DNA from 3 places in the Flocculibacter collagenilyticus genome. Region 1 is predicted to be linked to each of the others. Evidence: predicted binding sites of a transcription regulator. Region 1 holds the regulator's gene; each other region holds the start of a gene.

Region 1 (3,286 bases):
TATTGAGGCTAAAAGCGTTCAAGACAAAAATAAGACAGAAGAAACCAACGCTAAAGATGAAAGCGTGAACAAGGAAGCACCTGAAGAGTCGAAAATTGAAACGCCATAACTTTTGATGAAAATTGAGAAAAGTTTACGAAACAAATAAGTGAATCAATGACAATATTATCAGCACAAAATCTGGCAAAAAGTTACAAAGGTCGTCAAGTTGTTCGCGATGTAAGTATCGATGTTGCAGCTGGCAGCATAGTTGGCTTGTTAGGGCCGAACGGAGCAGGTAAAACAACTACATTTTATATGATTGTGGGGTTGGTACCATCTGATCGGGGGCGCATTGTGCTTGCAGACCAAGATTTAACATTGGAACCAATGCATGCAAGAGCACGAGAAGGCATTGGCTATTTGCCGCAAGAAGCATCTATTTTCAGAAAACTTAGCGTTTATGACAATATCATGGCCATTTTGCAAACTCGCCGCGATTTAACCCGAATAACGCGCGAAGAAGCGCTAGATGGGTTGTTAGAAGAATTCAATATTGGTCACATTCGCGATAGCCTAGGCATGAGCTTGTCTGGCGGAGAGCGTCGTCGTGTAGAAATTGCTCGTGCATTGGCCGCTAATCCCAAATTTATTTTATTGGATGAGCCGTTTGCAGGGGTCGACCCAATTTCAGTATTAGACATCAAAAAGATTATCCAGCATTTAAAGAATAAAGGCATTGGAGTATTAATTACTGATCACAATGTACGAGAAACACTAGACGTGTGTGAGCATGCATACATTGTGAGCCATGGTGAATTAATTGCGAATGGTACACCTGAGCAAGTGTTAGCAAATCAGACCGTAAGAGATGTATACCTAGGTGAGCAATTCACGCTATAGTTAAGTTAATTAGTTAAAGGAATTTATCGGATTTTATGAGGCAGTCTTTACAGTTAAAAATTGGTCAACAGTTGACCATGACCCCACAATTGCAACAGGCTATTCGTCTCTTGCAATTATCGACGTTAGATTTGCAACAAGAAATTCAAGAAGCCTTAGACAGTAATCCACTCCTTGAAGTGGAAGAAGATCATGGCTCATCGCCTGAACAAGTGAGCGACAGCAACGACGGAACCACCAAACAAGATGCCAATGGTGAAGCTGAAGACATGACGTTTTCAGAGGTAAAAGAAATGGATACAACGGAAGCGGTTCAACAAGAGAATATGTCGGACGAGCTGCCTGTTGATAGTTCATGGGATGAGTATATTAGTGCAGCGCCGGTGGCGTCAGTGTCTGGTGCTAGCGACAATGATGATATGGTTTTTCAAGGTGAAACGACCGATAATATTCAAGATCATATTTTATGGCAAGTTAGGCTAACCCGGTTTAGCCCTACAGATGAAACGATCGCCATGGCGATAATTGAAGCGATTGACGATTCAGGCTATTTATCAGTTACTACAGAAGATATTCTGAATAGCTTAGGCGATGACGATGTAGAGCTTGATGAGGTTGAAGTAGTACTAAAGCGTATTCAATTAATGGACCCATTAGGTGTGGGAGCCCGCAGTTTAAAAGAATGTATGCTGATTCAGTTAGGTCAATTTAGCAACGATACGCCTTATTTGTCTGACGCAAAAACCATTGTGAACGAATATATCGATTTATTAGGTAATCGTGACTATCGTACTTTACAAAGAAAGACTAAGCTTAAAGAGCATCAGCTAAAAGAGGTTATGCAACTTATCCATAGCCTTAATCCAAGGCCAGCCAGTGCGGTGATTACTGAACAACCGCAATATGTTATTCCAGACGTATCAGTCGTGAAGAAAAAAGGCCGTTGGATTGTAGAATTAAATCCAGACTCAATGCCGAAAGTTACTATTAACCAGCAATACGCGGCGTTGTCTAAAACCAGTAAGTCATCTACGGATACGCAATTTATTCGTTCTCATTTACAAGATGCAAAATGGTTTATCAAAAGTTTGGAAAGTAGAAACGATACCTTACTCAAAGTTGCGAATTGTATTGTGCAGCAGCAACAGGCATTTTTTGAGTATGGTGACGAGGCCATGAAGCCAATGGTATTGAACGATGTGGCAGAAATGGTAGATATGCATGAATCAACCATTTCACGTGTGACAACGCAGAAATATATGCATACACCACGCGGCATTTTTGAGCTTAAGTACTTTTTTTCAAGCCATGTAAGTACTGAAAACGGCGGCGAGTGTTCATCAACAGCGATCAGAGCGTTGATTAAAAAATTAGTCTCTGCAGAAAATGCGGCGAAGCCATTGAGTGATAGTAAGATTGCAGAAATTATGGCTGATCAAGGTATTAAGGTAGCAAGACGTACGATTGCGAAGTATCGTGAGTCTTTGTCTATCCCTCCATCTAACCAAAGAAAGAGCTTACTGTAAGCTCTTGATGAAAGAAGGAAAGTGCTTATGCAAATCAATTTAACTTGCCGTCACGTTAATGCCACTTCGTCGATAAAAGATTATGTAGATAATAAATTTTCCAAATTAGAGCGACATTTTGATCATATCAATAATGTTCACGTTATTTTGGATTCCGAAAAGTTAATGCAAAAAGCGGAAGCAAAACTCCATGTTAATGGCGGAGAGTTGTTTGCCACAGCCACTCACGACGATATGTATGCGGCGATAGATGGGTTGATTGACAAGCTAGACCGACAAGTCATTAAACATAAGGAAAAACTTTCAAGCCACTAAAAAAGAATAGTTATTGTAATATGTCTTTTAAAACTTTGATGTCTGAGGACTGCACAAAATGTGCAGTCCTTTTTAATAGCAAGAAACGTATTTTAGAGTACATTAGCCAATTGGCACACACTAAACTGCCTGATATTAGCCAACATGAAATTTTGGACAGTTTAATGGCAAGAGAAAAGCTAGGCAGTACCGGGATTGGTAAAGGAATTGCTATTCCCCATGGCCGCTTGAAGAATACGCAAAAAACGGTCGCAATTTTTTTAGTAAGTAAAAATCCGATCCAATACGACTCAATCGATCAAAAGCCAGTTGATGTATTTTTTGCACTGTTAGTACCCGAAGAGCAATGTAAAGAACATTTAAGTACGTTGTCAGCCGTTGCTAGCATGCTTGACGATAAAAGTATGGTGAAAAGATTGCGCAAAGCCGATACTGATCAAGAGTTATTTGAGATTATGACATCCAATTAGCCGTGCTGATACGTATTCAGTTATAGCTATTTTAGAGCGCTGTATTTAAATAGTCATAACCTTAGATTAAAGTAATTCAAAGAAAGAAGGTAA
Region 2 (3,286 bases), 1.8 Mb from region 1:
ACCAGTTGTTGCTGGTCGTTTAACTCGGGTTGTTGGGCTAACGCTAGAAGCCATTGGGTGCCGAACGCCAGTTGGTAGCCAATGCCTAGTTGAAACCGTATCAGGCGATATTGAAGCTGAAGTGGTTGGCTTTAATGGGGAATATACGTATTTGATGCCTTGTGAAAATGTGCATGGTGTCTTACCCGGTGCGCGAGTTGTGCCGAAGGCTGGAAAATACGGTATTCCTGTTGGTATGGAGTTGCTAGGGCGGGTGGTTGATGGTTCAGGCAAGCCATTGGATGGAAAAGGCCCGTTAAATACAGAGCATCATGTTTCCCCGAAAGCAGAACCACTTAATCCATTAAATCGTAGACCTGTTAGTGACCCCTTAGATGTAGGTGTAAAGGCCATTAATGGCGTAATCACAGTAGGGCAAGGTCAGCGTATGGGGCTATTTGCCGGCAGTGGTGTAGGTAAGAGTGTGCTGTTAGGGATGATGACACGAGGTACCACGGCCGACGTGATTGTTGTTGGCTTGATTGGTGAACGTGGCCGCGAAGTAAAAGAATTTATTGAAGAAATTTTAGGTGAAGAAGGCAGAGCACGCTCAGTGGTGGTGGCGTCTCCAGCAGATAACTCGCCATTAATGCGCATTAGAGGATGTGAAACGGCGGTAACGATTGCCGAATATTTTCGTGATCAAGGACTAAATGTATTGCTGTTATTAGATTCGGTCACGCGGTATGCCATGGCACAACGTGAAATTGCATTAGCAGTGGGCGAGCCACCAGCAACAAAAGGTTATCCCCCCTCGGTATTTGCCAAACTACCGCAATTGATCGAACGAGCAGGCAATGGTGGTGAAGGACAAGGTTCGATTACAGGGTTTTATACGGTTCTGTCGGAAGGTGATGATTTACAGGATCCGGTAGCCGACGCTGCCCGAGCTATTTTAGATGGCCATATCGTGCTCTCTCGTCAACTTGCTGATGCTGGTCATTACCCTGCTATCGATATTGAAAAATCAATCAGCCGCGTAATGGCGCAAGTGACGAGTAAGGAACATCAATTACAGGCTAGAGCATTGAAGCAGTTCTATTCAATTTATCAACAAAATAGCGACTTAATATCTATTGGCGCTTACAGCCAAGGCTCAAACCCTCAACTTGATCATGCGATTAATATGATGCCCCAAATAAAGCAGTATTTAACTCAAGAAATGACAGATGTCATACCTTATGATGAAGCACTCGCAGGGTTAAACCAGCTTATTCCTTTAGCGCAACCTCAGTAGTAATTTATGGCTATTGAACAGTTAAAAACCGTTTTACAGGTAGAACAGGATAAGGAAGATAAGCTGGGAATCGATTTACGGCAAGCACAGCACCACCTGATTGACAACGAGCAAAAACTTGAAGGTATTCAACAATATCGCCTTGATTATATGAAGCAACTTCATTACAAAGCGCAACAAGGTATTGAAGGGAATTTTTATAATCAGTACCAAGCATTTATGAAAAAGTTAGACTCTGCATCTGAGCAGCAAATTAATGCCGTTAATACCGCAAAACGTGTTGTGGAACAACGCAAAGAGCTGTGGTTGAAGCAACAACAAAAACGCAAAGCACTTGAAATGCTGATTGAAAAGCATGAACTGGCAAAGCAAGAGCGGCTAGATAAAGCAGAACAACAAATGTTAGATGAAATTGCCACCAACCAGTTTATTCGAAATCAGAAGCGGTAACCGCTGCTTTCTTAATATTTTAAATCCATAAAAAATAAACTTGGCCTAGTTATTGAATGCTTCTGAGTACAGACGTTGGATATAGCTGTTTATCCACAAAAGAATAAGCGCACAGTTTAGATAGTAGAGTTAGGTTGCTGCTGATTTAGTAGCCATTCAATATACGAATACATTTGCGAGGCATCGATGAGAACACCCATGCACATACTGCCAGAGCCTATAGAAATGGAGGCTCCTAAAGCACCAAAGAAAGCGCCTGAACGAAATTCAGATGCTAATTCAGAGTTTAATTCAGTGATGCAACAGTCTCACCAAAGGCAACAACAGCAACAAATGGATGCAAAGCGTGAGGCAGCAACAAAACTTGCCGATGGCAGGCAAGAGCAACGCAATACAGACATTAGAAATGCCGCAGCAAGAAGCGAACAAGTGCGCAACGAGCAAGCTCGCAATAATGAAATTAATAATAAACAATTACAGAATGAAAAAGCACAAGCAAAGCAGAAGCAAGAGCAACGAATAGCGCAGCAAAAGCTTGAACAAAGCAATACATCGTCTGACCGTAAGGAGTACAGCACTGCGACCGAGCAGTCTAAAAGCGCGAGTGAAATAGACTCTTCATCGGAACATAAAAAAGATTTAACTCCGCACTCATCAAATGATGAGTCAGCTGCGCATGAGCCAGAGAACGATAAAAAGTCAGAAGCAACTAAGATACTCGCTATTATTGAAAGTGCTGCTGAGCAGCAATTCGAAGGTAAGGCTGGCGCTGCGCACTTTGATAAAGTAGCTTCTCAGGAAATAAATGGTGAGCAAAGCGCAGAAAAAAGCGCGTTTAATCCTGTCCAAAATATAATAAATGAGTCTGATGAAGCTGCAAATAACGCTAACGCGTTAGCGGAAAAAAATAATGGGATGTTAGCCGCAGAAGAGTTGGCTAAATTGAATCAACATACCTCTAAGTCAGTTGATGACGATGCTGATCCTATCGCTGATAAAGCTGCAACAAAAGAAAATGACTCCACAATTAGCGGCGCTCATGCTGCTAAAACAACTAACCCTGAGACACTATTAAGTAAAGCAACTCCGTCAACTAATGCAGAGCCTTTACAAGCTGAACAGTTACCAAAGAACGAAGATGCTGAATTAACGGCACTGATTGAGTCGACAAAAGCATTGTTAAGTAAGAACAGCCAAACCCTTAATGACATGGTTAATAGTGATAAAACAGCACCGAAAGCGTCATTGATTTCAACGAGCGTACATAAAGCAATAGATGAGTCAGCGGGCACTGGCTCAGATAAAGCACTAAGCTCAGCCTTGGAAAGCGCTCAGCGTCAGGACGATATGTCACTTGAAGATAAATTAGCAGCATTGAAAGCGGCAAACTCAAATGACCGCACGTTATCTATGAGCGAAATTAGTGATGGTCGTGTTTCTATTCCATCCATGCCAATTGAAGGGCCGAGTAAACCAAGAGTGCCGATTTTTGATGGCAACCCAATTCAGTTAGATGACGGGGCTTCGTTAAAGTATAAGGAAAAGGGTAGCCAAGCTGCA
Region 3 (3,286 bases), 1.6 Mb from region 1:
ACCACCTTATTGTTAAATACTAACCTGAATTCTTTTGACATTAATACAGATGTTAAAGACGGTAAAGTTTACCTTACAGGTAAAGTAGAAAGTGATGTTGATAAGGCTCTTGCAGAAGAGTTAATCGAAGGTCTTGATGGCGTTAAGTCTGTTGAAAATAACTTAACAGTACTAAACAACAATAAAGATAAAAAAAGTGATTTTGTTCAATCATTAACTGATTCAAAAGTAACAACTGTAGTTAAAACACGCTTGTTGCTAGATTCAAACGTAAGTGGCACTGGCATTGACGTAAGTTCTAATAAGGGCATAGTAATCCTTAAAGGTGAAGTTAATTCAAGCGCAGAGCGCGACCTAGCGGTTACTATTGCTGAAAATACGAACGACGTAAAACGTGTGATTGATAAAATTAACGTTATTGAATAATTTTATTCAGATAGTAAGTTAATCACAAAACTACCTACACATACGCTGTATGTTTAATGAAACGAGGAATACAATTAGTTAATTCACAAACACATAACGGAAAACTACCGCATCCTGTTAGGTGAATGGTTTTGATTAATTGTAGTGAGTGAATGGTTGTTTCAATCATTCCTATCGAAAGAGCCAGCATTCGCTGGCTCTTTTTCGTATTTACTTTCCCCTGTTTTTCAACATGTTAAACCAAACTAAAGTTACCTGCGACTGAAAACCATAGTGTGTTTACCAACTAACGTTACCAAGACCTTTCGCTATCCTCACACCCTATATACCTAGCAATAAAATAACTGACGTCTGTTTGTGATTTGTTAGGCGATATCACTTATGCATTTTTTATGTTAAGAAAGTGATAAGCGCTGCCATTAGCAATCCCCACCAATTACTTTTTAAGTAACTAGCCCTAGTTAATTAATCTAGTAATCAATCTAGTTAATCAACCATCTAATGTGTAAATTTTACTCACTTACCGAAATTGTTTCATGTGTGTTCACTTAACAAAACAACACGAAAACACAACCTATTGATTTTAAAGGATTAAATTATTGGCACAGCCATTGCTCTATATAATGTAACTGCTGCTGTTGTACTAATTGGAATAACACAGCACTTGAGTAAAACGTGAGATGAATTGCTTACACTAGTAATAAAATTATTACTGAATATTAAATAGTCATACGCGTTTTTTCATCAAGACTATACTCAAAATATACGTTTTTAGAAACTAAGCGGGACATAGTTCAATATCAATAGCTTAGCTATTTGTAGAGGCTATACCTAGAAATAGTAGACAGAGGAGGCCATCATGGCAAGCCAAGCAAACCCTAACAAATCGAATAGTACTAACACTAAAAACAGTGCAGCAAACCCAGCAACCGCTAACGCTGCGCACGAAGATTTCTTCACTGACCGTGTTACAAGTGCATTGCATGAAACTATCGATAATTTAGCCGCTCGTGCTCATAATACCGAAGAGTCTGTTCGTAATGCAGCAAGCCAATCTGCACATGCATTAACTGAAAAGCAGCATGAACTTCAACAAAACTGGCAGAAATCAAAAGTACGCACTTTTGCAAGCAAAAACCCTGTGGCAACAGTTGGTATTGCGTTTGCAGCAGGTGCATTATTAACTAGCTTATTTTCTAAGAAGTAGGTAGTTAGATGAGCCCAACGGATCCTAAGAAAAATTCAGCTGCCCACACTGAGCCTGATATTCCTGCTGGCCAGCATAACGCAAGTATTGCAGATACTGCTGAGACAATAGAACAGCGCTCTATTACTCAATTAGCTGAACCTGATCCGTTATCATCGCTTTTAGCATCATTAGAAACCCTGTGGCAACAATATCGCGATCGGTGGGTAGCTGGCAGTAATTTGCTAGCTGCCGATTGTCGATTGTCTTTGCGAGCATTGGCCTCGACACTGATGGTCGCACTAGCTTTTTTCGCGGTGTTTACTTGTTTATGGATTGGCGTAAATGTGTTTGCTACCTACGGGTTAATTCAAGCCGGATTACATTGGACGTTAACAGGTTTAGCGATCATCGGAGTCAATACCATTGTCCTTTGGTGGCTAAAATCAACGATCCATAGCTTAACATCTGAAATTAGCATTACCCGAACACTCGACTCGGTATTTTCTCACCAACCGAAGGAGGAATCTCAGTCATGACTTTATTATCGAGCTGGTTGATTGGCAAAGAGCAACAAGAAGTTAAAGCGCTCAGTGAAACGTATGAAACTCATTGCCTAGCGCTTGATAGGCAAAAACGTGTTGTAAAATCTAAACTGTATACTCAATTACGTAAACCAAGCACAATTGCATTGTTTTTCGGCATAGGCTGTATACGTGGACTGATGTCGAATCAACAAGAGCATTCTGGAACATCTTGGACTACACAGATTTTTAGAGTGATTTCTTTAATGCGACTAGCTAGCTAGGCGCGTAACCTTTCATGTTTATTTGTATTCTATCTAAACGCTTTTTGCTCACACCGCGACAAGTGTAGTTTGATGGCTCCAAGTAAACGAGCAAGAGCAAAGAGCAAAAGCGCTTAGACGAACTTAAGAGGCAGAGTTTCTTTTACATATAATGCACTGCACATGAGTCTTCATGAGCGGTTAACTCCGCATTAGCGGCAAGGTCTTGGCTAGGTAATCCCCAATCAATCAAATTCTCCTCTTCAGCTAACTGATATAAATCACTACCGTGTACGCTGTTGATTATTTTAGCTGCACGCCATGCGGCTAAACTTAGCTGTGGTTCTGCAATGCCGTGCGAGCTTTTCCCTGCATTCACCATATAAATACGGTTATCGCTACCATGGCTATGAGAAATTTGATCAGCATAGTTCTTAATATAAAAATCTGGTGTAAGGCTTGGATTTTTCAAATCGGCTAACGTTAAACTTGGCTCTATATGCTTAAGGCACTGAGGAATGCATCGTTCAAAGCCAGTGCAAAAAATCACAATATCAGCATGAATATGGCTTACGTGGTGCGTTTGACCATGCTGTACTTCTAACTGGTAACCTTCACTATTGCTTAGCATGCCCGTTAAGCTGCGGTTTGGTTGAATTGTCCACCAAGCTGGTTTTCTAAGTACGTACCGATCGTGGTAAAGCTGTTGATATAACTCTTTTAGGCATGCAGAAGTAATACCGTCACTGGTTAATTTCTGTCTCGATACTTCACGATCTTTTATCGATTGATCAAGATGATAAAAGCCATTTACATAATCCGGCATAAAGTAATTATCACTGAAACACCCTTCATCTAAACTTTCGATATTTGCTCTACGCGACACC

What was found. The regulator sigma-54, encoded in region 1, starts transcription at its own class of promoters, with help from an activator protein. The targets are predictions, from matches to a motif close to GTTGGCACGNNNNTNGNNT.
Region 2: the regulator sigma-54 is predicted to act here: its motif matches at 1,766-1,784, upstream of HUU81_RS05310 (flagellar hook-length control protein FliK).
Region 3: the regulator sigma-54 is predicted to act here: its motif matches at 1,025-1,043, upstream of HUU81_RS04495 (DUF883 domain-containing protein).

The regions. Positions count from the first base shown of each region.
Region 1 covers NZ_CP059888.1:3,426,437-3,429,722, reverse strand. The annotation lists gene lptA (lipopolysaccharide transport periplasmic protein LptA) at 1-109, shown strand, start outside; gene lptB (LPS export ABC transporter ATP-binding protein) at 157-882, shown strand; gene HUU81_RS15205 (RNA polymerase factor sigma-54) at 918-2,408, shown strand; gene hpf (ribosome hibernation promoting factor) at 2,436-2,723, shown strand; gene ptsN (PTS IIA-like nitrogen regulatory protein PtsN) at 2,744-3,193, shown strand.
Region 2 covers NZ_CP059888.1:1,207,500-1,210,785, forward strand. The annotation lists gene fliI (flagellar protein export ATPase FliI) at 1-1,276, shown strand, start outside; gene fliJ (flagellar export protein FliJ) at 1,283-1,726, shown strand; gene HUU81_RS05310 (flagellar hook-length control protein FliK) at 1,913-3,286, shown strand, end outside.
Region 3 covers NZ_CP059888.1:1,013,415-1,016,700, reverse strand. The annotation lists gene HUU81_RS04500 (BON domain-containing protein) at 1-426, shown strand, start outside; gene HUU81_RS04495 (DUF883 domain-containing protein) at 1,286-1,633, shown strand; gene HUU81_RS04490 (hypothetical protein) at 1,642-2,151, shown strand; gene HUU81_RS04485 (hypothetical protein) at 2,148-2,420, shown strand; gene HUU81_RS04480 (lysine N(6)-hydroxylase/L-ornithine N(5)-oxygenase family protein) at 2,563-3,286, opposite strand, start outside.